Regions from separate parts of the Pseudoalteromonas ruthenica genome, predicted to be linked through region 1. Evidence: predicted binding sites of a transcription regulator. Region 1 holds the regulator's gene; each other region holds the start of a gene.

Region 1 (10,048 bases):
ATCAGAAATTTCCTCTTTGGTGGAGAATCCAGGTGCAAAGATAAGGTTATAGGCTTCCGTGTCACTCAAACGAGCGGCTTGGTCGTGATCAATAACCCCTTTGCTAATAGCAATTTTTTTCAGTTTTTCGGCATCCATCCCAGCGCCATCATCGTGGATGCTCAGGAGAATGTGGTCGCCTTCTTGAGAAGCCGATAAGCGCACCGTACCGGTGCGAGGTTTACCTGCTGCTTCTCGAACATCAGGCATCTCAATACCATGGTCCACTGAGTTACGTACTAAGTGCACGAGTGGGTCAGCTAGGGCTTCGACAAGGTTTTTATCTAAATCAGTCTCTTCCCCTTCAAGGACCAAGGAAATATCTTTTTGTAAACTACGGGCAAGGTCACGTACCACACGAGGGAAGCGGCCAAATACTTTCTTAATTGGCTGCATCCGAGTTGCCATCACCGCACCTTGTAGGTCGGCGGTGACCACGTCAAGATTTGAGATAGCCTTACCCATAGCTTCACTGTTGTTATTATTCGCTAAGGTAATAAGACGATTACGTACCAATACCAGCTCACCCACCATATTCATGATCTGGTCTAGTCGTTTGGTATCGACGCGCACTGTCGTTTCTGCTTGTGGCGGTGGCGCGGCTTTAGGTGCCGGTTTTTTGGCATCACCACTACTAGGCGGGGTGCTCCCCTTCGCTGCACTCGGCGCTGGTTTTGCGGCCGCTGGCGCTTTACTAGGCGCTGGCGTTGCCGGCGGTGTGTCTTTAGCTTTACTTTGGCTTACTGGCGCCGCAGGCTTTTCAACCGGCGCTGGCGAAGCTTCTGCCGAGCTTGCTTTAGGCGCATTGCCTTTGCCGTGCAGCTCATCAAGCAGCGCATCAAATTCATCTTCGGTAATGTCTTCATCATCACCACTGGCCGACTCTGATTCGCCCGATGTAGTCGGTGCACTCTGCTGCGCAGCTCCCTGCTCTTCGGCGCTCGGCGCGGAACCATTATCGCTAATGGCACCAAAGCTGCCTGCTCCATGTAATTCGTCTAGTAGCGAGTCGAACTCATCATCGGTAATATCTTCATCATTACCGGATGCCCCAGCATCCGCTGACCCTTCACCCACAGACGGGCCTTTGCCTTGACCGTGCAATTCATCGAGCAAGCTTTCGAATTCATCTTCGGTGATTTCGTCAATCGCTTCGCCTTCGTCACTGTCAGCACTTGGCGCATCGAACAAAATATCATCACCAAAATCATCGGCCCCTGATGCGACGTCATTTTCAGGCACAGGTTCGGGCTCAACAACAGGTTCACTCGGAGTTGCGGCAGGTTCAGGCACAGCAATAGGTGCCTCATCTTCGGTTTCAGGTTCGCTCAGTTTATGCAATACAGCAAGTAACTCAGGGTCTGCAGGTTGCGGCTGCTCTCGTGCTTGAATAAGCGCAAACATGTCGTTAATTGTATCGAGCGCTTGCAGGATCACATCCATCAGTTCAGAAGTAACCTGGCGCTTACCTTGGCGCAGAATATCAAACACATTCTCAGCACCATGACAGGCATCCACCAGCTCATTCATGCCAAGAAACCCAGCTCCCCCTTTAACAGTGTGGAAGCCCCGGAAGATAGCGTTGAGCAAGTCTTTATCATCAGGGTTATTTTCAAGCTCTACTAACTGCTCAGAGAGCTGCTCCAATATCTCACCTGCTTCGACTAAAAAGTCCTGTAAAATATCTTCATCTACTTCAAAGCTCATGCAGCCGCTCTCCTCTTTAGAAGCCTAAACTAGACAACAAGTCGTCTACTTCATCTTGGCCTGAGACCACGTCATCACGTGATTCTGTGTCTATAATTGGCCCTTCTGGACCTTCTGCGTTCACAGCTGGTTTTGCTTTTTGTTGTTCAACCACCGGTTCTTCACCTTCGTTGCCCGCAAACACAGTTAATAAATTAATAAGGCTGTCTTCTACCTCGCGCACCAGCTCGATTACGCGGCGAATTACCTGCCCTGTTAAATCTTGGTAGTCTTGCGCCATCAGCACATTGTTAAGAAGGTCGTGCAGCTCCACTGTGCTGCCTTGAGAGCGGTTCATAAAGCTATCAAGCTGATGACACAACTGCTTGAACTCACCTAATTCGAGATCGCGACGCATCAATTTATCCCAAATGGGTTTAATTTGATGTAGTTCAGTGGATAGCTGCTCAGCGATAGGCAAACTGGCTTCCACGGCATCCATGGTTTTATTTGCCGCCTGCTCGGTCATTTCCATCACGTAATTAAGACGCTGCTTAGCATCGGGAATGGCTTCTTGCGTGAGGTCGTTCAAGCGCGTATCGAGTTGGAAATTCTTCAACGACTCGTGAAGTTGCCGCGTCAACTTGCCAACCTCAGCAAACAGTTCGGACTGTTCCTTGGAGGCAGCATCGAGGATCAGCTGATCGGCTTTCTCCTGCTCACCTTGCTCAAGAAACGATACAAGCTGTTTGGCTTGCTCTAGGGTAATGTGAGGTGCAGCGGGAGCTGACATAAACCTCTCCTTCTCGGTTAACCTAAGCGCTCAAATACTTTATCCAGCTTGGTTTTTAATGTAGCTGCGGTAAAGGGCTTAACGATGTAACCGTTCACGCCAGCTTGGGCAGCGGCAATGATTTGTTCCTTCTTCGCCTCTGCAGTTACCATCAGTACTGGAATGTGCTTTAAGCTGTCGTCGGCGCGAATTGCACGGAGCAAATCGATACCCTGCATACCTGGCATGTTCCAATCGGTAACCACAAAGTCAAACTCTTGGTTTTGCAACATGGGCAGCGCGGTACTACCATCGTCCGCTTCTTGCACGTTGGTAAAGCCTAAATCACGCAATAGGTTTTTAATGATTCTTCTCATAGTGGAAAAGTCATCGACCACGAGAATTTTCATGTTTTTATCCAAAGTATCCTCCAGTGAGGTATGAACCTTTATTCTTACTACTAATTGACCCAGTCATTGACTTTCGCCTTGAGCTTAATCATTGCCTGACCATGTATCTGACTCACACGGGACTCACTTACGTCCAGTATTTGCCCAATTTCTTTTAAATTCATTTCATCGTTATAGTACAACGATAATACCAATGCATCACGCTCGGGGAGAGAATTAATTGCCGCTACTAATGCTTGGTTAAAGCGTTCGTTGTGAACGCTGGTGTAGGGCCGCCCCGTTTGAGATTGTTCACTGCTCGGGGTGAGTACATCTTCATCGACACCTAAGTCTTCGATACCGAGCACTTTAGAGCAATTAACATCGTTTAAAATATGATGGTATTCATCGAGCGAAATATCAAGTTTTTCAGCTACTTCAACATCCTTTGGTTCCCGACCTAGGGAGGTTTCCAATTCATGTACAGCGGTAGCTACAGCGCGGCTATTGCGATGTACCGATCGTGGAGCCCAATCTCCCCGTCGTACTTCATCAAGCATCGCACCACGAATACGAATACCAGCAAACGTCTCAAAGCTGGCGCCTTTACTGGCGTCAAAGGTTTTTGATGCCTCTATGAGGCCAATCATGCCGGACTGAATGAGATCATCGAGCTGCACACTCGCTGGCAGTCGCGCCAGCAAATGACATGCAACACGCTTGACCAGCGCGGCATGGCGCTCGACCAGAGTGTTTAATTGTAATTGATCTTGATATCCAGCCACTTTATTCATAAATCCGAACAACAGTTAATTATTGACCAGCTTTTCAATGAAGAACTCCAAATGCCCCGATGGTTGATTAGGGGTTGGCCATTTTAGTGCCTTGCCAGCGAGACTTTTCAGCGATACCGAAGCGGGTGAGTTAGGGAATAACTCCACGACGGCTTTCTGGCGACGCGTTGATTTACGCATGTTTTCATCATAGGGCACGGTGGCCACTAATTCGAGCGCCACATCTAAAAATCGGTCGGTTACTTTGGAGAGTTTGGCAAATAAGTCTTGCCCTTCACGCTGGCTGCGCACCATATTGGCAACGACTTTGAATTTGTATACGCCATGTTCACGACTAAGCACCTTGATCAACGCGTAGGCATCGGTAATCGAGGTTGGCTCATCGCAGACCACCACCACAACATCTTGCGCAGCACGCGAGAAGCTCAGTACCATATCGGAGATACCGGCGGCGGTGTCGACAATGAGGACATCAAAGTCGTTATCGAGCTCGCTAAACGCACGGATTAAACCTGCATGCTCTGCGGCACTCAGTTCAACCATGCTCTGTGACCCCGATGTTGCCGGAGCAATACGAATGCCCGCAGGCCCAGTTACCAGTATATCGCGCAGTTCGCACTCACCGCTTAGAACATGAGAAAGGTTCTTTTCAACACGCAGACCAAGCATAACGTCACAGTTTGCCAGTCCTAGGTCAGCATCTAACACTAAGACTCGTTTGCCTTGCTGACCCATGGCAATAGCTAAATTCAAAGAGACATTGGTTTTACCGACGCCCCCTTTGCCACCGGTCACGGCGATTACTTTTACGCCTTGGCTATTGTTTTGATTCATTTTTCGAAGGCCACTTGCTTGATCGTGCACTGTGTTAATCATACATTCCTACTGCCTGAGACGCCACTGTTTGGCGCCCTGCTGGTGCCGCTGATTTTTGTGTTTTTTGGCGTTTGATAAACAATTGTTCAGCTTTTCTAACCATTTTTTCTGAGTTAGCAACGCGAATATCTTCTGGAACGCGTTGACCGTTAGTAAGATACCCTATTGGTAAGCGATTTTGAATCGCTACACTAATAATCTCGCCTAAACTTAGACTTTCATCAAGTTTGGTGAAAATACAACCACTTAAGTCAACTTTTTGGAAGTGCCTTACGGTTTCTTGAAGCACTTCATGTTGTGCTGTGGCACTGAGCACTAAATAGCTACGAATATCGACTCGCGTACTACGCATGAGCGTGTTTAATTGCTCACTTAAACGTAAATCGCGCTGGCTCATTCCCGCAGTGTCAATTAATACTAGACGTTTATTGCGTAATTGATAAAGCACATCGGCCAATTCATTGGCATCTTTTACTTGCTTCACAGGGCAACCAATGATGCGTCCATAAGTTGCTAGCTGCTCGTAAGCACCGATACGATATGTATCCGTGGTGATCAGCGCAACCTTGTCAGCCCCATATTTTTGCGCCCCTAATGCGGCCAGTTTTGCAACCGTCGTGGTTTTGCCTACGCCAGTAGGGCCGACCAACGCATATACGCCGCCATGACGTAAAATCTCATTATTGGTGGTGTGTAGCTGCTTTTGCACCATATCAAGGGCTGCACTCCACGCCTGCTTGCGCGATACGTCGTCTGGTACATAACGCACCAACTGCTCAGCCACTTCAGTGTCGATACCCATGCCCTGCAAGCGCTCGATAAAGCAGGCACGAGTTGGATCGCGGCGCGCTCGGTCCTGGTGTAATAAGCCGGATACTTGATGTTCAAGAAGCTGACGAATGGCATTCATCTCATCGCGCATGGCACTGATCTCTTCGCTGTCCATGGCCTCTTGCTGTACAGAATCATTGGGCTGGCGGTGTAGCTCATCAAAACCGTCACCGTCCAAATCATCACCCATGGACTGCGCTGCAGCGCGGGCTTGCGTTGGCTCTGCTAGCGTTGGCTGCGGAGCGTAGTTATTGGCCGGCGCAGCGCGACGCTGAGGCTGCTCAACGGGCTCTTCAGGCGCGCTCATATCAATACCTGATTGCGAAAACATGTCGGCGAGAGCAGCATTCTTTGGTTTTGGGCTCTGACGCTCTAACAACGCCTGTAATGAATCAGCCACACCATTGTGACTTTGCGGCTCAGGACGTTGCGTACGTGTTTGTGGGCGTACCATACGCTGCTCAGTGGCGCGCGGCTGCATTTGCTGCTGGGGAGCGCTTTTCGGTGCGGCTGCTGGGCGTTCATGGTCAATAGCAGCAACGATTTCAACGCCATCTGCAAGCTTTTTGTTCGACATGATCACCGCGTCAACACCCAGCTCATCTTTTACTTCTTTTAGTGCTGTACGCATATCTTTAGCAAAAAAGCGTTTGATTTTCATAATATTACCCTCTCACAACCGGCTTTCCGATCTATTGCTGTCCAACGGAGCTAACAATCTTAATTTGACGCTCATCGGGCACTTCTTGGTAAGACATCACCTTCAGCCCTGGGATGGTGTGCTTCACAAAACGTGATAACACTGTACGAAGCATCCCGGAGGTCAATAAGATGGAAGGTTCACCCGACATTTCTTGGTTCTGGTGGGCTTCGCTTAAAGAGGCCTGTAGCCGCTCTGCCAAGCCTGGCTCAATGCCAGCACCCTCATCTCCTGCGTTCTGAAGCGACTGATGCAACATCTGTTCCAACTCAGGCGCCAATGTTATGACAGGAATTTCTGGCGTAGCGCCAACCGCATCTTGCACAATCAAACGACGCAATGAAATACGTACCGCTGCGGTTAATACATCTGGGTCTTGGCTGCGTGGACCATACTCTACGAGAGTTTGCACTATGCTACGCATATCGCGAATAGCAACGCCTTCATTGAGGAGATTTTGTAGCACTTTCACTATGGTCGTCAGCGGTAACACATCTGGTACTAGACCTTCTACTAGACGCGGATGGCTTTTCGCTAGCATATCAAGCAGACTCTGCACTTCTTCGTGGCCCAATAGCAGTGAGGCGTTATTAGTGAGTAACTGGCTAATGTGGGTCGCCACTACCGTAGCTGCATCAACGACGGTGTAACCTAAAGACTGTGCTTCATCTTTTTGCTCTGGTTTGATCCACACCGCATCCAGACCAAAAGCCGGATCTTTAGTCGCCACACCATTGATTGGGCCAAAGACTTGACCCGGGTTGATGGCCAGTTCATCACCATGACTGAGCTCACCATCACCGCTGGACACGCCCATTAGGGTAATACGATAGGCATTAGGGTCTAATTCTAGATTATCGCGAATATGAACGGGCGGCACTAAAAAGCCCAGTTCCTGTGAGAGCTTCTTACGGACCCCTTTAATGCGGCTTAACAATTCTCCACCTTGGGCCTGATCCACCAGCGGGATCAAGCGGTAGCCTACCTCCAAGCCGATGACATCGACTTGCTGCACATCGTCCCAGCCCAATTCTTTTGGTTCGTCGTGAGTGGCAACATTGCTGCCAGGGCCCTGCTCAGCTTCTTGTTGCTCCTGCTCAGCAGCAAGCTTTGCCTGCTTTTGCGAATAATAAGCAACAAAACCAAGTAAGCCACCTAAGCCTAAAAACGCCACATGGGGCATACCCGGTACCAACCCCATAGTGATGAGAATACCGGATGCTATCCACAGTGCTTTGTCATTGCCAAGCTGGGTTTTAACTTGCTCGCCCATATTGTGTGATTCATTTTGGCGAGTTACGACGATGGCAGTACCGATTGATAGCAACAGCGATGGCAGCTGTGCCACAAGGCCATCACCAATGGTGAGTAAGGTATACACTTCCATGGCCTGAGAAAAGCTCAAGTCATGTTGGATCATACCGACAAATAACCCGCCAACGATATTAATCACTAAGATAACGATACCCGCAATGGCATCGCCTTTTACGAACTTACTGGCACCGTCCATCGAACCGTAAAAGTCCGCTTCACGGGTGACTTCTTCACGCCGCTCCCGCGCTTGCTCGGCGCTGATAAAACCCGCGTTCAAATCGGCATCAATGGCCATTTGTTTACCGGGCATCGCATCGAGGGTAAAGCGGGCAGACACTTCTGATATACGTCCGGCCCCTTTGGTGATAACCACGAAGTTGATAATAATTAAGATTAGAAAGACCACCAGACCCACGGCATAGTTACCGCCGATCACCACCGAGCCGAAGGCTTCAATTACTTTACCGGCCGCATCCCCGCCTTGGTGGCCCTCTAATAACACCACCCGCGTACTGGCAACATTGAGCGCCAGACGCATAATGGTCGCGACTAAAAGCACCGCTGGGAACATTCCAAATTCAAGCGGTTTCATGGTGTAGACCGTAACTAACAGCACCACCAAGGCCAGCGCAATATTAAACGAAAACAGAACATCCAGTAAAAATGGCGGCATAGGTAATACCACCATTGCCAGTGCGGCGAGCACCAACAGCGGCGTACCTACGCCTTTTGCATATTCTTTTTTATCGCGATTAAGCTGGGTGAGAACGGCCTTAAAATCCATAAATGCTACAGCAATAAATTGACACTGCAGTCATCAAAGCAAGGAGTAGGCCAGTTTTTTATATCTTATATTTCAGTTGGTTAATACTTGAATTCATCAGGAATAGGTAGTTTGTCTGCCAGTTTAGACGGTCGACGACCGCGTCCTTTTTCAAAGCGTTTCAGCTGATACACATAGGCCAACACTTGCGCGACAGCGGTAAATAGCTGCTCGGGAATTTGTTCGCCTACTTCGGTGGTATGATAGAGCGCCCGTGTTAGCACTGGAGATTCTACCAGCGGGACGTCATTCCCCTTGGCTATTTTACGAATTTGTAAGGCCATTTCATCGGCCCCTTTAGCCAATACTATTGGCGCACCGGCTTTTTCAGTATCGTATTTTATCGCTACCGAGAAGTGTGTCGGGTTGGTTACCACCACATCAGCATCCGGCACATCTTGCATTTGCCGACGTTGTGACATTTCCCGCTGGGTTCGCCGAATACGCGCTTTGATCTGCGGGTCACCTTCAGAGTTTTTATACTCGTCTTTAACTTCTTGTAAGGTCATCTTCAACTGTTTATGGTGGTTGTGCGCCTGATAAGGCACGTCCACCGCCGAGACAACAATCATGGTGCAACTCAATGCTAGAAACATCCACGCAATAATTTCCAACGCGTGAGCTATATTGTTCGGTGGCGTTTCGATACTCAAATGCAGAATTTCGTAAAAATACATTTTGATCAAAAACACCGCACACGCTGCAACTAGCCCGAATTTGAGCAGCGCTTTTATCAGCTCAACTGCTGCTTGCGGCCCAAGTATACGTTTGAACCCTTTCATCGGCGACATTTTACTGGCTTTGGGTGCCATCGCCTGCCATGAAAAGTTAAACCCGCCAAGCATGGTATTACCAATAAACGCGGCGATAACTATAACCAGTACAAACATGCTCATGGGATAGAGCAATGAATCCGCTACCGCCCCCCATGCCGCAAACATCTTGGTGGTGTCATAAGTTTCGTTACGACTCAGCGATAGCATTCGCTTCATGACTGTGTGTAAACCACGACCAATATCGGGGCCATAAATGAGCAAAGAAACCGCCGACATAATCAATACAAAGGTGGTACCCAACTCTTTTGAGCGTGCTATTTGGCCCTTTTTCTTCGCCTCTTGTAGCTTTTTCGGCGTGGGCTCTTCGGTACGTTCTTGACCTGAATCTTCTGCCATAACAACTCCTAAGGACTACAGCCTGCCATCGAGCAAAGTAGCTCAACCATGCGTAACCACTGCGCCTCAAACTGCGCCATGAAGTTTCCTAAGGTTGCCCAGATAATGGTTAGTCCCGCCACTAGGGTGAAGGGAAAACCAATTGAAAAGATATTTAATTGCGGTGCCGCTCGCGTCATCACGCCAAAAGATAAATTAATGACCAACATCGCAGTCAGCGGTGCCAACGCCAATACCAAAGCGGTGGTAAACATCCACCCGCCCCAGGTAACGATATCCCAGTAGTGATCAACCGCCCACCAAGTGCCGTCGATAGGGACCGCGATAAAGCTGTGTACAATCATTTGGATCATCATCAAATGACCGTTAAAAACAAAAAATAATAAGGTGGTAAGAATTAAATAGAACTGCCCCACCGCCGGCACGCTTAGGCCATTTGAGGGGTCAACCACCGAGGCAAAACCCAAGCCCGTTTGCATTGCTAAGATTTGCCCGGCGAGAATGAAGGTATTCAATAATAACTGCGAGGCAAAGCCCATAGCCACACCAATGAGCAGCTGTTGCAGCACCACAAACACCATTTCCAACGAAAACAGGTTGGTGAACTGAGTAGGAGGCAATACCGGCACCGCAACAAAGGCAATCACCAAGG
Region 2 (10,048 bases), 740 kb from region 1:
AGCGAGGGGGGAGAAACCGAGTTTTATTATCAGAACCGTAAAATAGCGCCTAAACGTGGCACCATGGTGGTTGCTCCGGGTTACTTCACCCACACCCACCGAGGCAATAAGCCAATATCCAATGACAAATACATTCTCACTTCCTGGGTGCTGTTTAACCGTGCCGAGCAAATTTACGGACAGCCTAGTAGCTAACAAAAAAGGCGGCTGTTACGCCGCCTTTTAACAAGCATGATTACTCGTTGTTAATAAGCGTTGCCAAGAGCTCGAATAAGCGGTCTATTTCGGCGATGCTGTTGTAGTGCATGCAACCAATACGCACGACTCCGCCTTTATCCATCACGCCGAGCTGCTCACACAGACCTTGCGCATAAAAGTTACCATCCCATACACAGAGGTGATGCTGGCCTAAAAACTCCGAAACTTGGCGCGGTTCGAAGCCGGCAATGGTCAGTGCAAAGGTGGGTGTACGCTGTTGCACTCGTTCAACATCGCTAATGCCATACAGAGTGATCTGTGGAAACTCCGCCAAACGCGTTAAGAAGTGGCGACTGAGCGCCATTTCATGCTCTTTACTATTGGCAAAGGCGACTTGCAAACGCTGACGACGTGGCGTGCTGGCATCAAGCCCACTTAAACTGGCGATATATTCTATTGCGGCGGTGACACCGGCCAACCCCTCGAAGCTTTGTGTGCCCGTTTCCCAACGTCCCGGAACCACATCTTTCGCCGGCGCGACCTTGTAAGGAGTAAAGTGCTCTAAATGAGCGCGCTTACCGTAAACGATGCCCACGTGCGGACCAAAGAACTTATAAGCTGAGCAAGCAAGGAAGTCACAGTCTAAGGCTTGTACATCGATAAGCTCATGTGGTGCGTAGTGCACGGCATCCACATAGACTAACGCACCGTGCTGGTGAGCAAGCTCAATAATGCGCTTAATATCATTGATAGAGCCTGTGGTATTGGAAGCATAGGTCACTGCCACCAGCTTAGTATTGTCATTAAGAAGCTGCTCGAAATGAGCCATATCCAAGGTGCAATCCTGCTCGTTGACGCGTAGCGCATGCACTCGCGCCCCCTTGTCTTCAGCAGCCTGAACCCATGATGATACATTTGAATAATGGTCAGCATTGGTGACAATGATCTCATCGCTCGCTTGCCAGTCTCTAGCCAAAGCGCGGCTGAAACTGAATGTCAGGCTGGTCATGTTAGCGCCAAAGACAATTTGCTCAGGGCTTGGGCTATTAAGTAAATCAGCCACTGCTTGACGCGCTGCGCTCATCACCGCCACGGTTTTGTCACTGGAGAAAAACGCGCCGCCCAAATTAGCATTGTAGTGGCCAAGGTAGCTGCTCATCGCGTCTAAAACAGACTGCGGAACCTGCGCTCCACCTGGACCATCAAAAAAGATCGGAGATTGACCATCCACCTGCTGCATTAGCGCCGGAAACTGCTGGCGTAATTCGGTTAAGTTCATGGCTGTCCCTTAAGCTGTCAGCACGAAGCAGTCCAAGTAACCTGGCTTGCTATCATCAATTTTATTCATCGGCGTGGCGTTGTGCCAAACTTGGCGATCGTCAATCAGCGCAAACATGCCGTCTTTGATCTCCATTTTAAAGCACGGTTTCGCTTCTTTATGCTCATACACCAGCAGCTCTCCGCCTTCTAGGTTTTCGTGCGATACGCCACATACACAGACATGGTCAAAGCCGTCTTGATGCACGCCTTCAGGTGCCGGCGGCGTGTCACTTTCAATTGCCAACATGCGGAACTGATGAATTTCAATATCACGGTCATCACTGATGCCGGTCATGGTGCGAAACTCTTCCACAATGCGCTTCATGCCTGCACTGGCCAACAGCGACTGTTCTAGATTCTCGTAGGTACGCTCAATATTGCCTTGGAAGTTATTGATGGAGTCATCCTGAACAAAGGCTTTAGTCGGCTGTAGCGTAAGCTCGCCTTGCTGCATTTTAACCACTGAGTAGCGACGCTTACGAAATGCACCATCGGCATACGGGTTGTCGGGAAGATTATCAAACGAAGGCTTTACTGCGTCGATATGAGCTTGGTCGATAAAACGAAGCTGGAGAAGGTTCTGATTATTTAACGTTGTCATAAAGATCCTGCCTTTTATGCAAATTTGCGGGGATCTTAAGCTATTTTCGGTGGTGGTTTGATTTTATTTACCCAGTTAGTTTATGTGTTTTTGCATCAAAAATGCACACATAAAAATATAACAGTTAAATAATCTAACATTTTTATAAAGTGAAAAAATAAACACCTAATCAACTTTGTTTTGAGCATAAAAAAGCCCACTTGCGTGGGCTTTTTTATTTAACGCTGCATTACACCGCTTGCTGGATGATGACCTCATCCGCTTTTTTGGTGTACTGAGGCATTTTATGGAAGTTCAAGTAGCGATACGTATCAGCCGCCGTCGCATTGATCTTCTCGGCATACTCTTGGTATTCCTGAGGCGTAGGTAGCTTACCCAAAATCGCCGCTACCGCTGCAAGCTCAGCAGAAGCCAAGAATACATTAGCACCAGTACCTAAACGGTTCGGGAAGTTACGCGTTGAGGTAGACACCACAGTCGCTTTATCAGCAACACGTGCTTGGTTACCCATACACAATGAACACCCTGGTGTTTCAATACGAGCGCCGACACGGCCAAAGATACCGTAGTAACCTTCGTCTGTTAGCTGGTCACGGTCCATTTTCGTTGGTGGCGCAACCCAAAGTTGAGTTGGCAAACGACCGCCGTAGTTATCAAGAAGCTTACCAGCGGCACGGAAGTGACCGATGTTAGTCATACATGAGCCGATGAATACTTCGTCGATTTTCTCACCGGTTACGTCAGAGAGTAAACGCGCATCATCTGGATCGTTTGGCGCACACAGGATTGGCTCTTTGATCTCTGCAAGATCAATTTCAATCACGTGCTTATAGTCTGCATCTTTGTCCGCTTCCATTAGCTCTGGGTTGGCAAGCCACTCTTCCATCGCTTTAATACGACGCTCGATAGTACGTACATCGCCGTAACCTTCAGAGATCATCCACTTCAACATGACAATGTTTGACTCTAGGTATTCAGCGATTGATTCACGGCTAAGCTTCACGGTACAACCAGCGGCACTGCGCTCCGCTGATGCATCAGAGAGCTCGAATGCTTGCTCAACAGTAAGGTGCTCAACACCTTCAATTTCAAGAATGCGGCCAGAGAATTCGTTGATCTTACCTTTCTTCTCAACGGTAAGCAGACCCTCTTTGATGCCGTAATAAGGAATAGCATGGACGAGGTCACGTAGCGTGATACCTGGCTGCATTTCACCTTTAAAGCGCACCAATACAGACTCAGGCATATCCAGTGGCATAACCCCAGTCGCCGCTGCAAACGCAACCGCACCAGAACCCGCTGGGAATGAAATACCCAGAGGGAAACGGGTGTGTGAGTCACCACCCGTACCGACTGTATCTGGAAGTAGCATACGGTTTAGCCAAGAGTGAATAACACCATCGCCTGGGCGCAGTGATACACCGCCACGGTTCATGATGAAATCAGGCAGCGTGTGGTGCGTTTTCACATCGATTGGTTTCGGGTAGGCTGAAGTGTGGCAGAAAGACTGCATGGTTAAATCAGCAGAGAAACCAAGGCAAGCTAAGTCTTTAAGCTCATCACGCGTCATAGGACCGGTGGTGTCTTGTGAACCCACGGTAGTCATCTTCGGCTCGCAGTATTGGCCTGGGCGAACACCTGGCATGTTACAAGCGCGACCAACCATCTTCTGCGCTAGGGTAAAGCCCTTACCTGAGTCGGTGATGATCTTCGGCTTACGGAAAATATCTTCCGGTTCCATACCCAATGAGGCACGCGCTTTATCGGTAAGGCCACGACCAACAATCAGTGGAATACGACCGCCAGCACGCACTTCGTCAAGAATCACGTCTGATTTAAGTTCAAAAGTGCTGATCACGTCATCGGTGCCGTGACGCTTCACTACACCTTCATATGGGTAAATATCGATTTGATCGCCCATATTCATGTCATCAACATTTAACTCGATTGGTAGCGCGCCCGAATCTTCCATGGTGTTGAAGAAAATAGGGGCAATTTTACCGCCAAGACAAACACCACCAACACGCTTATTCGGTACGTGAGGAATGTCTTCACCCATAAACCAAAGTACTGAGTTAGTCGCTGATTTACGTGAAGAACCAGTACCTACAACATCACCTACATAGGCAAGTGGTAAGCCTTTTGTTTTTAGCTCTTCTAGCTGTGAAATAGGACCTACTTCACCGTTTTTATCAGGGTTAATGCCATCACGCTCATTTTTCAGCATTGCCAAAGCATGCAATGGAATATCAGGACGTGACCACGCATCAGGAGCTGGAGAAAGGTCATCGGTGTTAGTCTCACCGGTTACCTTGAACACGGTAACAGAGATTTTCTCTGGTACTGCTGGCTTTTTCTCAAACCACTCAGCATTTGCCCATGACTCGATAACTTGCTGCGCGTACTTATTACCTGCTTTAGCTTTTTCTTCCACGTCATAAAACGCGTCGAACATAAGTAAAGTGTGTGACAAGCCCTTTACGGCAATCGGTGCTAAAGCGTCGTCATCAAGAAGGTCTACCATTGGCGCAATATTGTAACCGCCAAGCATAGTACCTAGTAGCTCTGCTGCTTTTTCTTTATCAATAAGTGGCGTTTGCGTTTCGCCTTTAGCAACTGCAGCAAGGAAACCTGCTTTTACGTAAGCCGCGTCATCCACACCAGGTGGTACACGGTTTACAAGTAAGTCTAAAATGAATTCTTCTTCACCGGCTGGTGGGTTCTTAATAAGTTCGATTAAGTCAGCTGTTTGCTGAGCATCTAGTGGTGCAGGCACAATACCTTGGGCTGCACGCTCTTCAACATGTTTACGATATTCTTGAAGCACAATTTTGCCCTCTTGGTGACGTGAAAACAGCGCGTATCGCCAAAGCGCTTACGTGCTATTTATAAAATTTTGACACGAATACAATTATAAAGGCTTTAAAGATAGAAGAAAATTGCTGCCATTGCCCAGTAAGGAAATAGTCACTATAAATTTGATGAATATCAATTAAGAGAAGATATAAAGTGGTGAATGTTGAGTAATAATTATTTGCAACAAAAAAGCCCAGCATCGCGCTGGGCTTTTTCATCAGATGATACTTAGTTGCGATTTACTTTTACGCGTTCAGTTACAGAGATATGTGCTTCAACGCGACGGTTTTGCGCATGTGCTTGTGCAGTATTTGCATCGTTTAACAAGCGCTCCTCACCGAAGCCCACCGTATTGATGCGCGACTCGGCAATGCCGTCGTCGATAAGCTGGTTCGCTACGTGATCGGCACGCTTTTTAGAGAGCGTTTTGTTGTAAGCGGCATCACCCACTGCAGAGGCGTGACCTTCCAATAGCACTGTGGTTTTTGGATACTCTTTCATAAAGTCAGCCACTTCTTGAATATCATCAAAGTAACGCTGGTTTACGTCTGAGTTATCATGCGGGAAGCGCACTAACAAGCTCACTTTATCGCCTTTTTCCATGTAACGAGTACAGCCGTTCTCATCCACCGCATCGGTCATAGGTGTATTTGCGCAATTATCTCGCGCATCAATAACACCATCTTTATCGCTGTCTTTCGGCTCTTCTTTCACTACTGGAGCAACAACAGGCTCTGGCGCCGGCTCTACTTTTTTCGGCTGCGGCTTATCACCAAAGTGATAGCTAAGACCAAGTTTAAGGCCGAAATCTGAGTGGTTTTGGTTCAAGCCTTCGTAGTAATTTGCTTCACCATAGGCAGCCCAGTTATAAGTTAGGTGATGGCGAAAACCCACACCTAAATTTGCCGCATTGAAGTCGTTATAAACATCAAACTTCTTAGCACCCAACACACCATAAACGGTATCGTTAAAGTGGTATAGTACGTCCGCACCATAACGCTCGCCGGTTTTGTGATTGTCGGTATTTTCAATATCAAGCTCGAGTGCAGCGAACTCTAAGCGTGCAGTCCAATATTCGTTAAAGCGATAACCCACTTCAACACCTGAGCCAAAAGATTCGCCAATTTCAGTGCCTACAGGCGCACCATCGATGCGGTCCCAATCGGCCCAGAAATAATCCCCAAAAACACCAATATGGAGGCCTTCTTGCGGGTTTGTTTGTTCGTCAGCCATAACGCCTTGAGTTGCGAAAGCCAGTACAATAGCTGCAGAGAGTGATTTGATTTTCATTGTATCCATCCCATGTTAACGATTATCGAGCACGCGCTTAGCATTTGAGCGCCACACACCAGATTGAAAAAGCGGTTAATACTGCTTCATAAATCTGAGCTCGTTCGATTGTTATTGACTTTATTAGCTGGCATTTCTTGCTCTTATCGTAGCCACATGAATCAATGTGGTTTACGTCGTGGTCCAAGCCAACAGTTCATTTCCACACCCAAAGTGTAGACCGCAGTGAAGCAAAAACAAAAGCTTAGCCCCACTTTGTACTTTAAATTTAAACACAGGTTTGCTGAATAGCTGCTGAGCATCATATTAAAGTACTATGAACTGAATGTAACCAAGGCATTAAAAAAGCACCAAATGGTGCTTTTTGTTTATTACTCGCTGTCATCGCTGGGGGTCGATGGTGAGTCTTTTAACAGCTGCTCCAGCTGCGAGAACATCGCTTTGCTGTAATCAATAAACTCCTGCACTTTCTCTTGCTCTTTATCTTGATTGAGCCAAAGCATCAACCCCGATAACTCATTTTGCAGCCCTAAGTCACCCGCTTGCTTGTATGCCTCTTTCAGCGACTCATTGAAAGGTTGCAGCTCTTTGGCAACTTCCTTACCTGGAGCCGTGCGCTCATACTCTCTTATTGCAGCGCGAGTTTTAGTTTGTGTCAGATCCATAGAGAAGGCGACTAGCTCTGGGTTATCTAGCTGCAACTCACTGGCTTTATTGAACGCCTCATCATATTGGCCGCTAAAGAAGTCTTCACTTACGCCTTGCAGTTGTGCCATGAAATCATTTACAGCTTGCTGCTCATCTTCATTTAATTCGCCATTAACCGATAACGTGAAGTTTAATTCCTGCTTCTCAAACTGTTCAGATGCATAGCCAGCCCCTTGCTTTTCGCCGGGGGCAAATAAACTGGCTGCCGCACCAGCTTGGTAGTTTTGCGCTAAACTAACGACCACTTCATCGCCTTCAGCGGTAGTAAAACGATACTCGGCATTATTTTGTAGCTGCATATACTGAGCTTGGCTTACCGCTACGCCATTACCAATACTTTGCTCACCAAAAAGCGATTGCTCAAACTCATTGAGCCCTTCCTCAATACCTTTTTGTGACTGCTCAATGCCGGTTTTAATTTCGTCGTTGAGTAGCCCAGCATCTTCAAGCTCACCGTAGGCATCATCAATACCTGTTTGCACGCCTTCGCGCGCTTGCGCCAGCATTTCTTGTAACTTGTCGTCATTGGCGCCATCGGCTTTCGCTTTTTTCACCGCACCAGTGACAAACTGCAGCACATTTTTCACTACCTCTTCGAAGTCAAATAACGGCTTGCTTTGCTGTTTTGGTTGTTCGAGACCTAACGCTTGCGCCAATTTGTCATTCAATACCTTGGCACCCACTTGGCCATAACCCGATGAGTAACTATCAAACCTCGGAGAGTTAATCGCGGGCTGTGCCGGCGCATCGCCTTTATTTTTTAAACCAGAACGGTTGCTTTGGTTAAAGATATGATTTAAATCGCTAATTTTCATGAGCTAAGGCCCTCCTCTGCAGTGGTTGCCAAGCCTTGGCAGCACACATTCATGAGTCAATTAATATACTACTACCGCTGTTATCGGCAGCACGCACAGAAACTGTAGAAATTTTGTGCACTTTATAATGGCCGATACTGGACAAACCGTGGCAACTGCCTACAATAGCGGCGCACTTAATAACGAGAGGTTTGCATGCCAGTAATTGATATCGATACCAGCACCTATGACGCGCAGCTAACAGAAAAACAACAACGAATCACGACACAGTTTTCGCGCTTTGGTGTGCAACAGCTTGAAGTGTTTGCTTCGCCGCCGAAGCATTACCGTCAACGTGCTGAGTTTAGAGTATGGCATGATCAGGACGAGCTCTACCACATTATGTTTGACCCTGTGAGCAAAGAGAAGATCCGCGTTGATCACTTTGACCCGGGTGCGCCGTTAATCAATGACCTTATGAGCGCGCTTATCAACGAGCTCAAAGATGATGAGTTGATGCGCCGTAAACTGTTTCAAATCGATTACCTCACGACGCTGAGCGGTGAGGCGTTGGTGAGCCTGCTTTACCACAAGCCACTCAACGAGCAATGGCTAGCTGGTGCCAAGGAATTACAAGCAAGATTACAACAACGCTTTAATGTTGAACTCATTGGCCGTGCTCGCAAACAAAAAGAAGTGTTAGGAAATGACTATGTTATCGAGCGCTTGCAGGTAAATGGCCAGCAGTACGTTTATCAGCAAGTAGAAAACAGCTTTACCCAACCCAATGCCAAGGTGAACGAGCTAATGCTGGGCTGGGCTCAAGATGTGTGCGCCCCTTTGAATAATGATTTGCTCGAGCTTTATTGCGGTAATGGTAACTTCTCAGTCGCCTTAGCAGGATCTTTCAATCGTGTATTGGCCACAGAAATTTCGAAGTCATCGGTTAAATCGGCACAATACAATATCGCTGCTAATAAGGTGACTAACCTCGATATTATTCGTATGAGTAGCGAGGAGTTTACCCAAGCTATGCGTCAAGAACGTAGCTTTAGCCGCTTAAAAGACATCGACTTACAAGAGTATAACTGCCAGACCATCTTGGTTGATCCGCCGCGTGCAGGTATGGATGAGTTAACCTGTAAGTTGGTGAGTGAGTATGACAATATTGTCTACATCTCCTGTAACCCAGACACATTAGAGCGCGACTTAGATAGGCTAGCAAGTACTCATAAGGTAACGCGATTCGCGATTTTTGATCAGTTCCCTTACACCCATCATATTGAATCCGGTGTATTTCTCACTCGCAAGTAGCTGACATTATTTGCAGAATAAAAAAACCGCATCATTAAATGCGGTTTTTTTGTGTCTTTCTTAACTTATTTTTTCGCAAGAAAGTTAATCAGTGCGGCAATATCTTCGGGGTCGGTAACACCTGACTCACGACCTAGTAGTAGGCGATATTTACCATTAACAATAAAGGTAGGAACACCGCGTAGGGCCCCTTTTTCTTTAAAGTATTCTTGATCGCGCTGCATCTTCGAGGCTTTGGTGCGAATAGCAAAGCCTTTGAATAGCTTGTCAAACTTGTCGCCATCTACGCCGTTGGCAACAAAAATATCTTTCACATCAGCGACTTCGTTAAACTTAGCGCGCTTAGTGTGGATATGACTGAACATGGCTGCAATCAACTTGTCTTTTTGCGGCAGCACTTCAGCAGTCGCGAGTGCTTGTGACAGCATATCTTGATTCTCGGTGCTGCGGCCGCCCATGAAGTTAACGTGGCTTTTCTTAAAATCAACATCTTTGCTGAGCTTAGGTTTTACATCCATAAGCAAGCCTTCATAGGCGTTACATGCGGGGCAATAGAAAGAGAAAAACTCTTTCACTTCCGGCTTACGACTAGCTCTGTCCGAAACCACTTCATAGTGCGTGCCTTCTTCAAACTGTGCCGCAATCGCACTGATGGGCAGCGCCAATGCCATCATGGCTAAAGCAATGAACTTCTTCATCGAGTACTCCGATTATTTTTCTAATAAATAGTTTACGAGCTCGTTTAGCTCTTGTTGCGATGCCACTTTATGCACATGCACTTTGTACTTATCGTTAACGATGAGTGTTGGCACACCGGTCAAAGCACCTAGCTTTGAGTAAGTTGTTTGGTCATCCACGGCTTCTTTCTCGCCATTTACAACAGGCTCGCTCGCAGCAAGCATAGCGAAACGTTGGGCATCAATGCCTTGCTCTGCGAGCAATGCTTCCACAGACTCTTGCGTTTGTA
Region 3 (10,048 bases), 1.1 Mb from region 1:
TGATTCTTTATCGTCGAATTCACGATGCGCTTGCCGCCATGGTTGAGTTGTCACCCTCCTCGAAAGAGCTTAAATCTCGGCTTAATGATGCAAAAACTCGCTTAATCAGTGGCGTTGATGAGAGCGCCAATATGGGCGAGAACTTTGTTCTTCCCGATCATGACAAACAGCTTATTTCATTGATACAGGGAATAAAGAAGCTGCGTACCATCATGCGCTCTGAACACAGCAAGGGCAAAATCGATACCCCTGTGTTTATGCAAGAGGACAAAACCTTTGAGCGCCTGCAATTAAAGATAAATATTGAAAGCCAAATTAAGCGCGGCGTGGCTGCAAGAAACGCCAATATGGTTGGCTCGGCACGGCAGTATTTCGAAAAGGCGTATGCCACAATTACCGCCCTGAATTACAGCGACGACTATGTCACAAATAAGAAAAATCAGCTTGAGGATTATCTCAACGAGATCAGCTCTGAGTTGAAAGCCTCTAACGCCTCCGCCCGTAAAAAACGTGAAGAGGAAGAAAAAGACGATTTGGATGTGTTATTCGCGCCAAAGAAAAAGTGGTAACAGCGTAAATCAAGCTATAACAGATAGGCCGATATCAAACTTCGCCTATCTGCTGCCTGTACCGGGCCATGCAGGGTAAATACCTTACGTAAAATCTGCCCACTACCTTCAATCATTGAGCCATACATACCATCCAGCTGTGTGTGCGAACACCCAAACCAAACTCTCCATAATGCTGCGCCGGTACGCAGGGCTAGCCATGATCTGAGTGTGCTGAAGTACAACTACGAAGTGCGACGTCAAGGAGCGACAATTGACAATAGAGGCTGGTTTTTTGAAGCTCGTTGGCTCATACAAAAAATAAAGGCACAGCGTCATAGCTGTGCCTTTTTAGCTGTTATATATGACCTTGCTTACTAAGATAAAAACATGAACTTAAGCAAAAATAGTACTGTTAGAATCCACACACTCAAGCTAATCTCCGCCCCCTTATTACACACTAATTTCACCGCCGTATAGGCGATAAAGCCAAGGGCAATGCCGTGGGCAATGGAAAAAGTTAACGGCGTCATCAACAGCACCACGGCAACTGGAATCGCATCTGTCATATCATCCCAATCAACCAGCTTAAGGTTTTGCAGCATGAGCACCGAGACATACAAAATCGCACCCGCTGTTGCATAAGCTGGAACCATGGCTGCCAAAGGAGCAAAAAACATCATCAGTAGGAAGCAACAGCCCACCACCACAGCTGTTAAGCCTGTACGCCCACCCACTGACACACCGGATACCGACTCGATGTAGGAAGTGGTCGTAGAGGTGCCGAGCATAGAGCCTGCAATTGTCGCTGTACTATCGGCACTCAGTGCTCGACCCAAACGTGGCATGCGCCCTTGCTCATCGGCCAATCCCGCTTTTTGCGTTACCGCCACCAAGGTGCCTGAGGTGTCGAACAAATCCACAAACAAGAATGCGAAAATGACACTGAGCATGGATAACTCTAACGCCGAGGCAAAGTCTAATTGCATAAAGGTAGGAGCGATGGACGGTGGCGCTGAGATCACCCCTTGATATTCAACCAGCCCCAGAGATAACGCAATGCCTGTAACCAACATAATACTGATCAATACGCCGCTTTTGATATCACGATACAACAACGCCGCTATTACGAAAAAGCTCAGGATAGCGAGCAAAGGCCCACTGCTGGTAATATCACCCATCTGTACGAGCGTGGCTGGACTGGCAACAACAATACCCGCGTTTTTCAGTGCAATGAGCGCCAGAAAAGCGCCAATCCCCGTGGCGATAGCGCGCTTAAGTACCAGTGGAATGGCATTGATTATCCACTCTCTGACTTTAAATAGGCTCAACGCTAAAAAGATACACCCCGACATAAATACCGCCGCTAAAGCCGCCTGCCAGGTGTAACCCATACCTAATACTACGCCGTAGGTAAAAAATGCATTTAAGCCCATGCCTGGCGCTAATGCCAACGGATAATTCGCCCAAAAACCCATAATGAAGCAACCGATAGCAGCAGCAATACAGGTTGCGACAAATGCTGCCCCTTGGTCCATTCCCGCCTCTGCTAGCATTGCCGGGTTGACAAACACGATGTACACCATGGTGATAAAGGTCGTGAGTCCTGCGATAACCTCGCGCTTAACGGAGCTTCCATGCGATTTTATTTTGAACAGTCTTTCGAACATAGGAGTAAACAATGATACGTAAAATAGAAGCGGCGGATACTAGCATAAATGCGGACAAATGACCGCATGTTTACACAGCAATATTGGCACCGAAACACGGCTTTAGCTTCTTCGGTATCGCTAAGCGTTTAAAGCAACAAACAAGACGTTTAAAAAAGAAACAAAAAAAACTTGCACTGAATAACTGTATAAACTACTGTATACACATACTGTATAAAACACTGTATATGGTTCACAAAATCCACAGCGAGGCAATTATGTTACATACAGCAAGTGTTCGTCATGTTAAAAGCTATCAGCAAGATAACCCTAATGTGATCAATATCGTAAAAACTGAGGATGAGATCTCTGCAACATTTGAGATGCTTAAAATCGTTCATCGCTACAATCAAAATAATGGCTGGACGCTATTAGTCGCCCCTGACAATGTGCCTAGCCGTCACCTATTGGACGCTTGCTCTATCGACACGAATAAATTGCTGGTAATTCGGGCTAAACATGTTGTTGATATGGAGTACATGCTTAATTGTGCGCTGCAAAATGGCCGTTTTGCGGCGGTGATCACCTGGACGGACATTTTAAAACAGCAACAACTCGAAGCCTTACAACTTAATACCCACCAAGCTAAAGCACAGCTTTACTGTTTCACTACCGAGCATAACGCCAGCGAACAAACAACTGTGCCCTCGCAGTTACAAGTCTGCTAATATATTGGCGTGATTCCTTGTAGTTAGAAAATGCGATGTGCCATTGTGGATTGCCGCAGCCTTTTGCTGATTGCTGCGGCCGGTTTGTAAGTAGAGCTATTGATGCCCCCGACGCCCAGAGCCTCATGCGCTCTCGTTATAGTGCATTTTGTGAACAAGCTATTGATTACTTATGTTTTACCTGCTCAGAGAAAGCCCTAGAACAAAACCCCAGAGATGAAGTGGCTGAATTTGCCCAAGCTGCGCATTTTGTACGCTTACACATAATGGATTATGAGCCTGGCGATGCTTTGGCCTATGTTGAATTTAAGGCTTTTTACATCATTGCTGACACCCTTCACTGTATTCATGAACGCTCACAGTTCATTCAACGCCACCACCAATGGAAATACGACAGCGGACGGTTGTTTGAAGCCGCTGATGTAAAGCTTAAACGCAACGATCCCTGCCCATGCTTAAGTGGCAATAAATTCAAAAAATGCTGTATGCCTTGATGTGATGCCGCCGCCCGGTGGCAGCTTTAGGTATTCGCTTAATTAGTACAAGAAACCCTTGGCTCGCACCTGCTATTGCACCCTGATTAGCGCGCTCTGACTGGCCAAACGCCATTATGCGCAGGCCACTACGCGTGTGCTAAAGACGAGGACTTATTCATATCCACAAGTTGATCGTAAAAAGCTGCACTATCCATTTGCGGCTCGTTCAGTGGCTCATATTGGCGATGATGTTTTGCCTGTACGCTCGGATCGCAATTGTCAATTATAGGTAGTGGAACATAGGTTTTGTCGTCTCGCACTGCCAAAGGCTCGGGGGTTAGACACTCTTTTAATCGCAGAGTTGTCATTGAGCTTTGCGCCAATAATGCCCTGTCATGCTGAGCTCTATCTATGTGGTAATCCGGTAATGCCGTTGGTTTTGCAGGCGCAGCGCCCAACTGTAATCGCAACTGCTGCTCATCCACTTGGTGAGATTCTAGTTCCGATTTGGGAAGGTGAAACTGGGCAAAATCGAGTGCATCTGCTGATAATGATGCTAACAGCCAAGCAAAGTCTCCACGACGGGCCTCATGGACACTGCGACATAATTGCGAGTCCATTTGTAGTTCGTTACGAATGACGGGCTTAACTTGCATAAACTTTATTCAACCTGAATTACTTCTAAGCAGTTATCGGCCTTTTTTCAGCTTTCTTTAGTTTTTTTCTTTACTTGGACTCTGAGTTTGCTATTATCGCCGCCGTTGTTTAGGAGGGGTTCCCGAGCGGCCAAAGGGATCAGACTGTAAATCTGACGGCATTGCCTTCGCTGGTTCGAATCCAGCTCCCTCCACCACTTAACAACACACATCATTCTATCGGAGGGGTTCCCGAGCGGCCAAAGGGATCAGACTGTAAATCTGACGGCATTGCCTTCGCTGGTTCGAATCCAGCTCCCTCCACCACTTTCCTATCGTACAAAATCCAACAGATGTGCATTCTCTTTAAGCCATAATCGCGCTTGGTCGGTATGCTCGTAGTAGCCATTAACCAGTGCCCAAAATTGATGGCTGTGATCCATATGTACACGGTGCGCCAGCTCGTGAACAATGACATAGTCAATAACCCAATGCGGAGCTCCTGCCAACAAGGTATTAAAACATAACTCACCGCGCGAATCGCAACTGCCCCAACGACGCTTGTACACTTTAACACTAATGCCGTTAGCGGCGATATTCATCACCTTTTGCCACCGCATTATGCGGACCGATAAGTGATCAGATAATTCATCGTGCATCAGTGCCAATAGCTGTTGATTAAAATAGCGCTGGCGATGCTTCACTCGCTTACTGATTACGATGTTTATCGATTGGTTATCTGTCTGCTTAAGTGAGCTCTCGCTTACCTCTATTGCACGTAATTGACCGAAAAGCATAATGCGACGATGTAGCCAAGGGTTATACCTTGCCGCTTCAATATCAGATTGCTTATGTAATTGTTTGTTTATCCACGCCTGTTTGCTCTCAACGAAGTCTGCAATGAAATCACCACATGCCCCATAAGGCGCTTTCACACTCACTTGCTGATTTTTGACCACCAAAGCGAGCGTTCGTCGACGGCTGTAGTGCACATCATATTGCCTACTCATATTAAACCTTTGTTGTAATTACTTGAACTAAAAGGGTTTGCCAAACAATGTGCTAATATTAAGTACATCCTTTGCAGCGCTTACTAATATGATACCGTAATTACGCTCTTGGGTAAGCTTGCAGCGCACTCATAAATAACTAAACTCAGCCGTCGCTGCGCTGATAGAACAGTCAGTGTCATTGTAAGATACAGGGCGCTCTCACTTTTGTGCGCGACAGGTGTTTTTCACTGTGCTAGGCTGTGATTGCCACTTGGCATCCGTTGTTGGAGTATCGAAGTACTTTATGCTTTCTCAATTTTTTATCACCGACCCTGCTCCCGAATTGCTGGTCAATGGCAGCTATGATTGGGCCTTAGTGTTACTTTCGGTCACTGTTGCTATTTTTGCATCTTTCTTTGCGCTGCAATTAAGGGAATTTGCTCAACAACAACGCCACACCCCATTTTATCGCATGGCACTGCCAGCAAGTGCCGCCGCTTTTGCCGCTGGCGTGTGGAGCATGCACTTTATCGGAATGCTGGCATTTAGCCTATGCGTCAGCGTCGACTATGATTTCACAGTGACGGTGGTATCATTCATCCCTGTCTTTTTAGCCACTGCCTTAGGGTTCCATTTACTCAGTACGAGCGATCCATCTCGAGCCAAGCTTGCGCTCAGTGCCCTGCTGTTGGGCGCCGGCATAGGGGTTATGCATTACACGGGTATGGCCGCGATGCGCCTAGGGCCAATGCTAGGCTATGACCCACTTTGGTTTGTTGTCTCTGTATTAGTGGCGGTCATTCTCGCATGGCTCGGCCTGGCCGCTCATTTATATTTACAACCCACAGGGCGCAGCACTCTAGGGCAAACCGGTTATCGTATTCTCAGCGCCATTGTTATGGGCTGCGCAGTCTCTGGCATGCATTATACCGGGATGCAAGCGGCACGATTTGTGGCCCAATCCCCGGTGTACAGTGAGCTCACCGATAATAGCCATGTAACCGATCTCGCTCTGAGTATTGCTATTGTAAGCCTCTTGCTCAGTGGTCTCATTGCTTTATTGCACAGTGTGATGCGCTATCGCTTGGCCCTTCAGCAACAACTTATCACTCAATCACGCCTTGAAGCGGTCCTCAATACCGCCGTCGATGGCATTATTACCATTAGCGCGAAAGGCCAAGTACTGAGCTTCAACGCCGGAGCCGAACGTATACTCGGGTATCATCGCGATGAAGTGATTGGCGAAAACGTAAAAATGCTGATGCCACAAGAAATCGCCAATCAACATGATAATTACTTAAGTGCCTACCAAAGTACCGGCATTAAAAACATTATTGGTTCCGGACGTGAGGTCAACGCCGAACATAAAAATGGCGCGCTGATCCCCATTCGTTTGGGGGTTGGTGAAGTCGCTATTCCCGGACCAAAAGCGCATGTTTGTAGGTTTTATTACTGACTTGAGCGCGCAAAAGGCGATGCAAAATCAGCTTGCCCAACAAGAGCGTCATTATCGCACTTTGTTAACGAATATGCCCGGCGTGGCTTTTCGCTGCCGTTTAGATAAGCATTGGAGCATGCTCTACATTAGCCCCATCGTAAAACAATTAACCGGCTATGATGACCAGCAGTTTATCGACGGCAGTGTTAATTTTGACATGCTTATCTCTGCGCAGCATAGCAACTATGTGCGCGAGCAAATATACAGCGCACTTGCACAAGGAAAAAAACACTACTCTTTTGAATACCAAATACAGTGTCGCGATGGCAGCCGTAAATGGGTGATTGATAAGGGAACATTTGAGCATACCGAAGGAGAAGAGCTTTTCATTGCAGGTGTATTGGTCGATATCAGTGAGCGCCAACAAATGGAGCAAGAGCTTGTAAAAGCGAAAGAGAAAGCCGAAGCTGCGGCGGAGACAAAGCAAGCCTTTTTAGCCAACATGAGTCATGAAATACGCACGCCCATGAACTCCATCATTGGCTTCTCTGAAGTGCTGCTAGATAGCCCATTGAATAAACAGCAGCGTCAGCAACTCACCAACGTATTGCAATCTGCACGCTCTTTATTGCATTTACTCAATGATATTTTAGACTCCGCCAAGCTTGAGCAAGGTAAAGTGAGTATTGAGTCAGTGCCCTTTAACTTGCTGGCTCTCGTCGACTCTGTGGTCTCCAGCTTTTATCACAGTGCTGAACATAAGCAGCTCTCGGTTGCCCTGAATATGGATAGTAACCTCGGTGAGCACTATCGCGGCGATCCGCAGCGCTTACGCCAAGTATTAGTCAACTTAATCGGTAACGCAGTAAAATTTACCGAGCAAGGCAGTGTCACCATCAATGTTCGCGGCGATAATCAAGGTGTCTATTTTGAGGTGGTTGATACTGGCATTGGTATCGCCCCCGAGCGGGTGAGTGCTATTTTCAATCCTTTCGAGCAAGCAGACGACAGTACCACGCGGCGTTTTGGCGGCACCGGTCTAGGCACTACCATTAGCCGCCAGCTCGTACAACTTATGGGCGGGGATATAGGCGTCACCAGCACCTTGGGCCAAGGCAGTACATTTTACTTTACCCTGCCCCTAAAACAGGTGGCGGACGAGCACGTTAATGAGCAGAGCTCATTGACCCCACTTAGCGAAATGCCTAAATTGCGAATACTGGTGGCTGATGATGTACCGCAAAACCGCGAGCTACTGCAACTACGCCTAACTAAACTCGGTCATCAAGTAGAGGCAGCTGATGACGGCGAGCAAGCAGTGCAACTGGCCACAAGTAATAATTATGACATTGTGTTGATGGATATTCATATGCCCAAGTGTGATGGTCTCCAAGCAACCCGACAATTGCGTCAATATGAGCAGCACAACGAGGTTGCTACAACGCCCGTTATTGCTTTAACGGCCAGTGTCATGGGCAGTGACCGTGAAGCGGCTAAAGCCGCTGGAATGGACGGCTTTGCCAGCAAACCTGTGGTGCTGAGCGATTTACTAACGGAAATAGCCCGCGTTCTCGATATAGATTTGGCTGCACATGTATTCGCACAAACTAACGCCACCGCCCACGACAGCCAACAGCTGGTCAACGAAACCCAAGGAGCGGAGCTGTGGGGTTCAAAAGCGCATTACCTCAAGGAACTAAAGCACTTCTATAGGCAGCGCAATGAGCAACTGCGAACACTGAGTAAGTATGATCAGCTCAGCGCCGAACAGCTTGTTGACGTGCATACATTAAAAGGATTAGCCGGTAATCTAGCCCTGCCCAAATTAGCCGATACATTAAAGTCGATTGAACGACAAAAGCAGGTTCAAGACCCTCATCGGTTTGCCTTATTCAGCTGTATTGATGAGCTCTATCAATATCTGCAAAACCACACTGACACGCCTAGCAAAGCCGTGAGTAATCACCATAACGATGAGGACTTTAAGCAATTATTGCGGGAGGTTGCGCAGTTATGCGATAACTTTGAATATGATAGTGAACACAGTGAACAACTTATTGCGGCAACGCCACAACAATGGCATAAACAAGTAATGGATATCGCAAATCTCATTAACGAATTCGAATTTGCGGCGGCTAAGGCCGCTATTGAGCAATTACTTGAGCAACTGCAGAGTGTGCAACATGATTGAGACACAAAAGCCGACTCTCCTAGCTGTAGATGATGAGCCGACGAACCTTAAGGTTTTAAATCAAGTATTAGGAAACGACTATCGCCTTATATTTGCAAAATCAGGGCCTCAAGCTTTGGAATTAGCTCATAGCAAGCAACCCGCGCTCATTTTACTTGATGTTATGATGCCAGATATGTCTGGCTTTGAAGTATGTGAACTGTTAAAGCAACGGCCAAGTACGCAGCCGAGGGCACAGCCGTTGTTAATGTCTAACCAGGCATAATTATCGCCCACGTAATCGAGACCTTTTTGTAGGTCTTGCAGCGGCTTACCTCCCCAATCGCGGAAATAGAGTTGGTAAACGCTTGGCCATAGCCCACCGAGCCGTGAAAATCGATCATCACTACGCCATAGCCTTGCGCCGCCCAAAGCTGAGCATTCCAACGACTGTGGAACATATTGCCGAACGAGCCTTGCGGACCCCCATGGACTAAAAATGCCAGTGGATAGCGCTTGTTAGCATCGAACTGGGCCGGCTTAACAAGATAACCATATACCTGTTCATCGTTGGCACCACTGAAGCTAAACTGCTCTACGTCACCTAAAGTCACATCAGCCATTTTTTCTTTATTAACATCACTTAACTGCATTAAGCCGCTGCCATCGCGATTAATACGATAGAGCTCTTTCGGTGAATTCAGAGCATGGCGAGAAAACACGATTTGCTCGCCTACAACCTGCACGTCACCGACATAGCCATCGCTGAACACGCTACGGATATCGCCAAACCCGGTGCTGATTTCAAATAAGCTGGTCTGACCTAAATCTTTGGCGGTGGCATAAATAGCACGGCCATTGGCACCGAATTGGAAGCTGCTCACACTGCGATCCCACTGTGGTGCCAGTGCTTTGTTCTCACCAGTGCGCAAATCTAGCAACTGCAAAGTGAACTTGTCTGATTCAAAGCCTGGTTTTGTCGTCGCTTTATAGGCAAGGTAACGGCCGTCAGCGGAGAAACTGCGGCGCTGCATCCCAAGCTTTGTTTGCTTCGGTGAGGTTGCGAATAGAGCCGCCTTCGATAGCCACTTCAAATAAATCGAAGTTTGTGCTCCAAGCATTATCCGGGGCTTTAACCTTAGCGCTGAAAACCACCTTGGTGCCATCAGGGCTAATTGCCACTTCTTCCATGCCGGAAAAAGGCTTAGCAGGCACATCGGTTTGCCACTGTGGGGTGATGTCTTTAACGTCGGTGATCACTTTGTCAGCAAGTTTAGCACTAAATAGATGACGTACTTTATCGTCATTCCAGTGATCCCAATGCCGCACCATTAAACTGTCATAGACTTGGCCGTTATGGGCCGGTGGATTGGCATCGCGCTCGATAGTGCACGCCAAGGTATCACACTCGG

The links. The regulator FliA, encoded in region 1, starts transcription of late flagellar genes. The targets are predictions, from matches to a motif close to CTAAAGNTNNNNNNNNNNNNGCCGATA.
Region 2: the regulator FliA is predicted to act here: its motif matches at 7,870-7,896, upstream of PRUTH_RS13930 (DUF5610 domain-containing protein).
Region 3: the regulator FliA is predicted to act here: its motif matches at 4,092-4,118, upstream of PRUTH_RS07115 (VC2046/SO_2500 family protein).

The regions. Positions count from the first base shown of each region.
Region 1 covers NZ_CP023396.1:431,183-441,230, reverse strand. The annotation lists gene PRUTH_RS02065 (chemotaxis protein CheA) at 1-1,746, opposite strand, end outside; gene PRUTH_RS02060 (protein phosphatase CheZ) at 1,763-2,518, opposite strand; gene cheY (chemotaxis response regulator CheY) at 2,536-2,919, opposite strand; gene PRUTH_RS02050 (RNA polymerase sigma factor FliA) at 2,958-3,680, opposite strand; gene PRUTH_RS02045 (MinD/ParA family protein) at 3,696-4,556, opposite strand; gene flhF (flagellar biosynthesis GTPase FlhF) at 4,549-6,048, opposite strand; gene flhA (flagellar biosynthesis protein FlhA) at 6,080-8,185, opposite strand; gene flhB (flagellar biosynthesis protein FlhB) at 8,266-9,396, opposite strand; gene fliR (flagellar biosynthetic protein FliR) at 9,405-10,048, opposite strand, start outside.
Region 2 covers NZ_CP023396.1:2,955,950-2,965,997, forward strand. The annotation lists gene PRUTH_RS13905 (2OG-Fe(II) oxygenase) at 1-195, shown strand, start outside; gene PRUTH_RS13910 (cysteine desulfurase-like protein) at 236-1,477, opposite strand; gene PRUTH_RS13915 (2OG-Fe dioxygenase family protein) at 1,487-2,119, opposite strand; gene acnB (bifunctional aconitate hydratase 2/2-methylisocitrate dehydratase) at 2,349-4,946, opposite strand; gene PRUTH_RS13925 (OmpA family protein) at 5,204-6,265, opposite strand; gene PRUTH_RS13930 (DUF5610 domain-containing protein) at 6,637-7,788, opposite strand; gene trmA (tRNA (uridine(54)-C5)-methyltransferase TrmA) at 7,984-9,081, shown strand; gene PRUTH_RS13940 (thiol:disulfide interchange protein DsbA/DsbL) at 9,147-9,779, opposite strand; gene PRUTH_RS13945 (thiol:disulfide interchange protein DsbA/DsbL) at 9,792-10,048, opposite strand, start outside.
Region 3 covers NZ_CP023396.1:1,502,956-1,513,003, forward strand. The annotation lists gene PRUTH_RS07095 (hypothetical protein) at 1-569, shown strand, start outside; gene PRUTH_RS07100 (NCS2 family permease) at 926-2,218, opposite strand; gene PRUTH_RS07105 (SulA-like leucine-rich domain-containing protein) at 2,476-2,925, shown strand; gene PRUTH_RS07110 (YchJ family metal-binding protein) at 3,051-3,419, shown strand; gene PRUTH_RS07115 (VC2046/SO_2500 family protein) at 3,548-4,057, opposite strand; tRNA gene PRUTH_RS07120 (tRNA-Tyr) at 4,170-4,254, shown strand; tRNA gene PRUTH_RS07125 (tRNA-Tyr) at 4,279-4,363, shown strand; gene PRUTH_RS07130 (M48 family metallopeptidase) at 4,369-5,046, opposite strand; gene PRUTH_RS19295 (MHYT domain-containing protein) at 5,333-6,484, shown strand; gene PRUTH_RS07135 (PAS domain-containing hybrid sensor histidine kinase/response regulator) at 6,462-8,657, shown strand; partial or broken gene PRUTH_RS07140 (response regulator) at 8,650-8,883, shown strand; gene PRUTH_RS07145 (S9 family peptidase) at 8,909-9,670, opposite strand; gene PRUTH_RS19120 (hypothetical protein) at 9,645-10,048, opposite strand, start outside.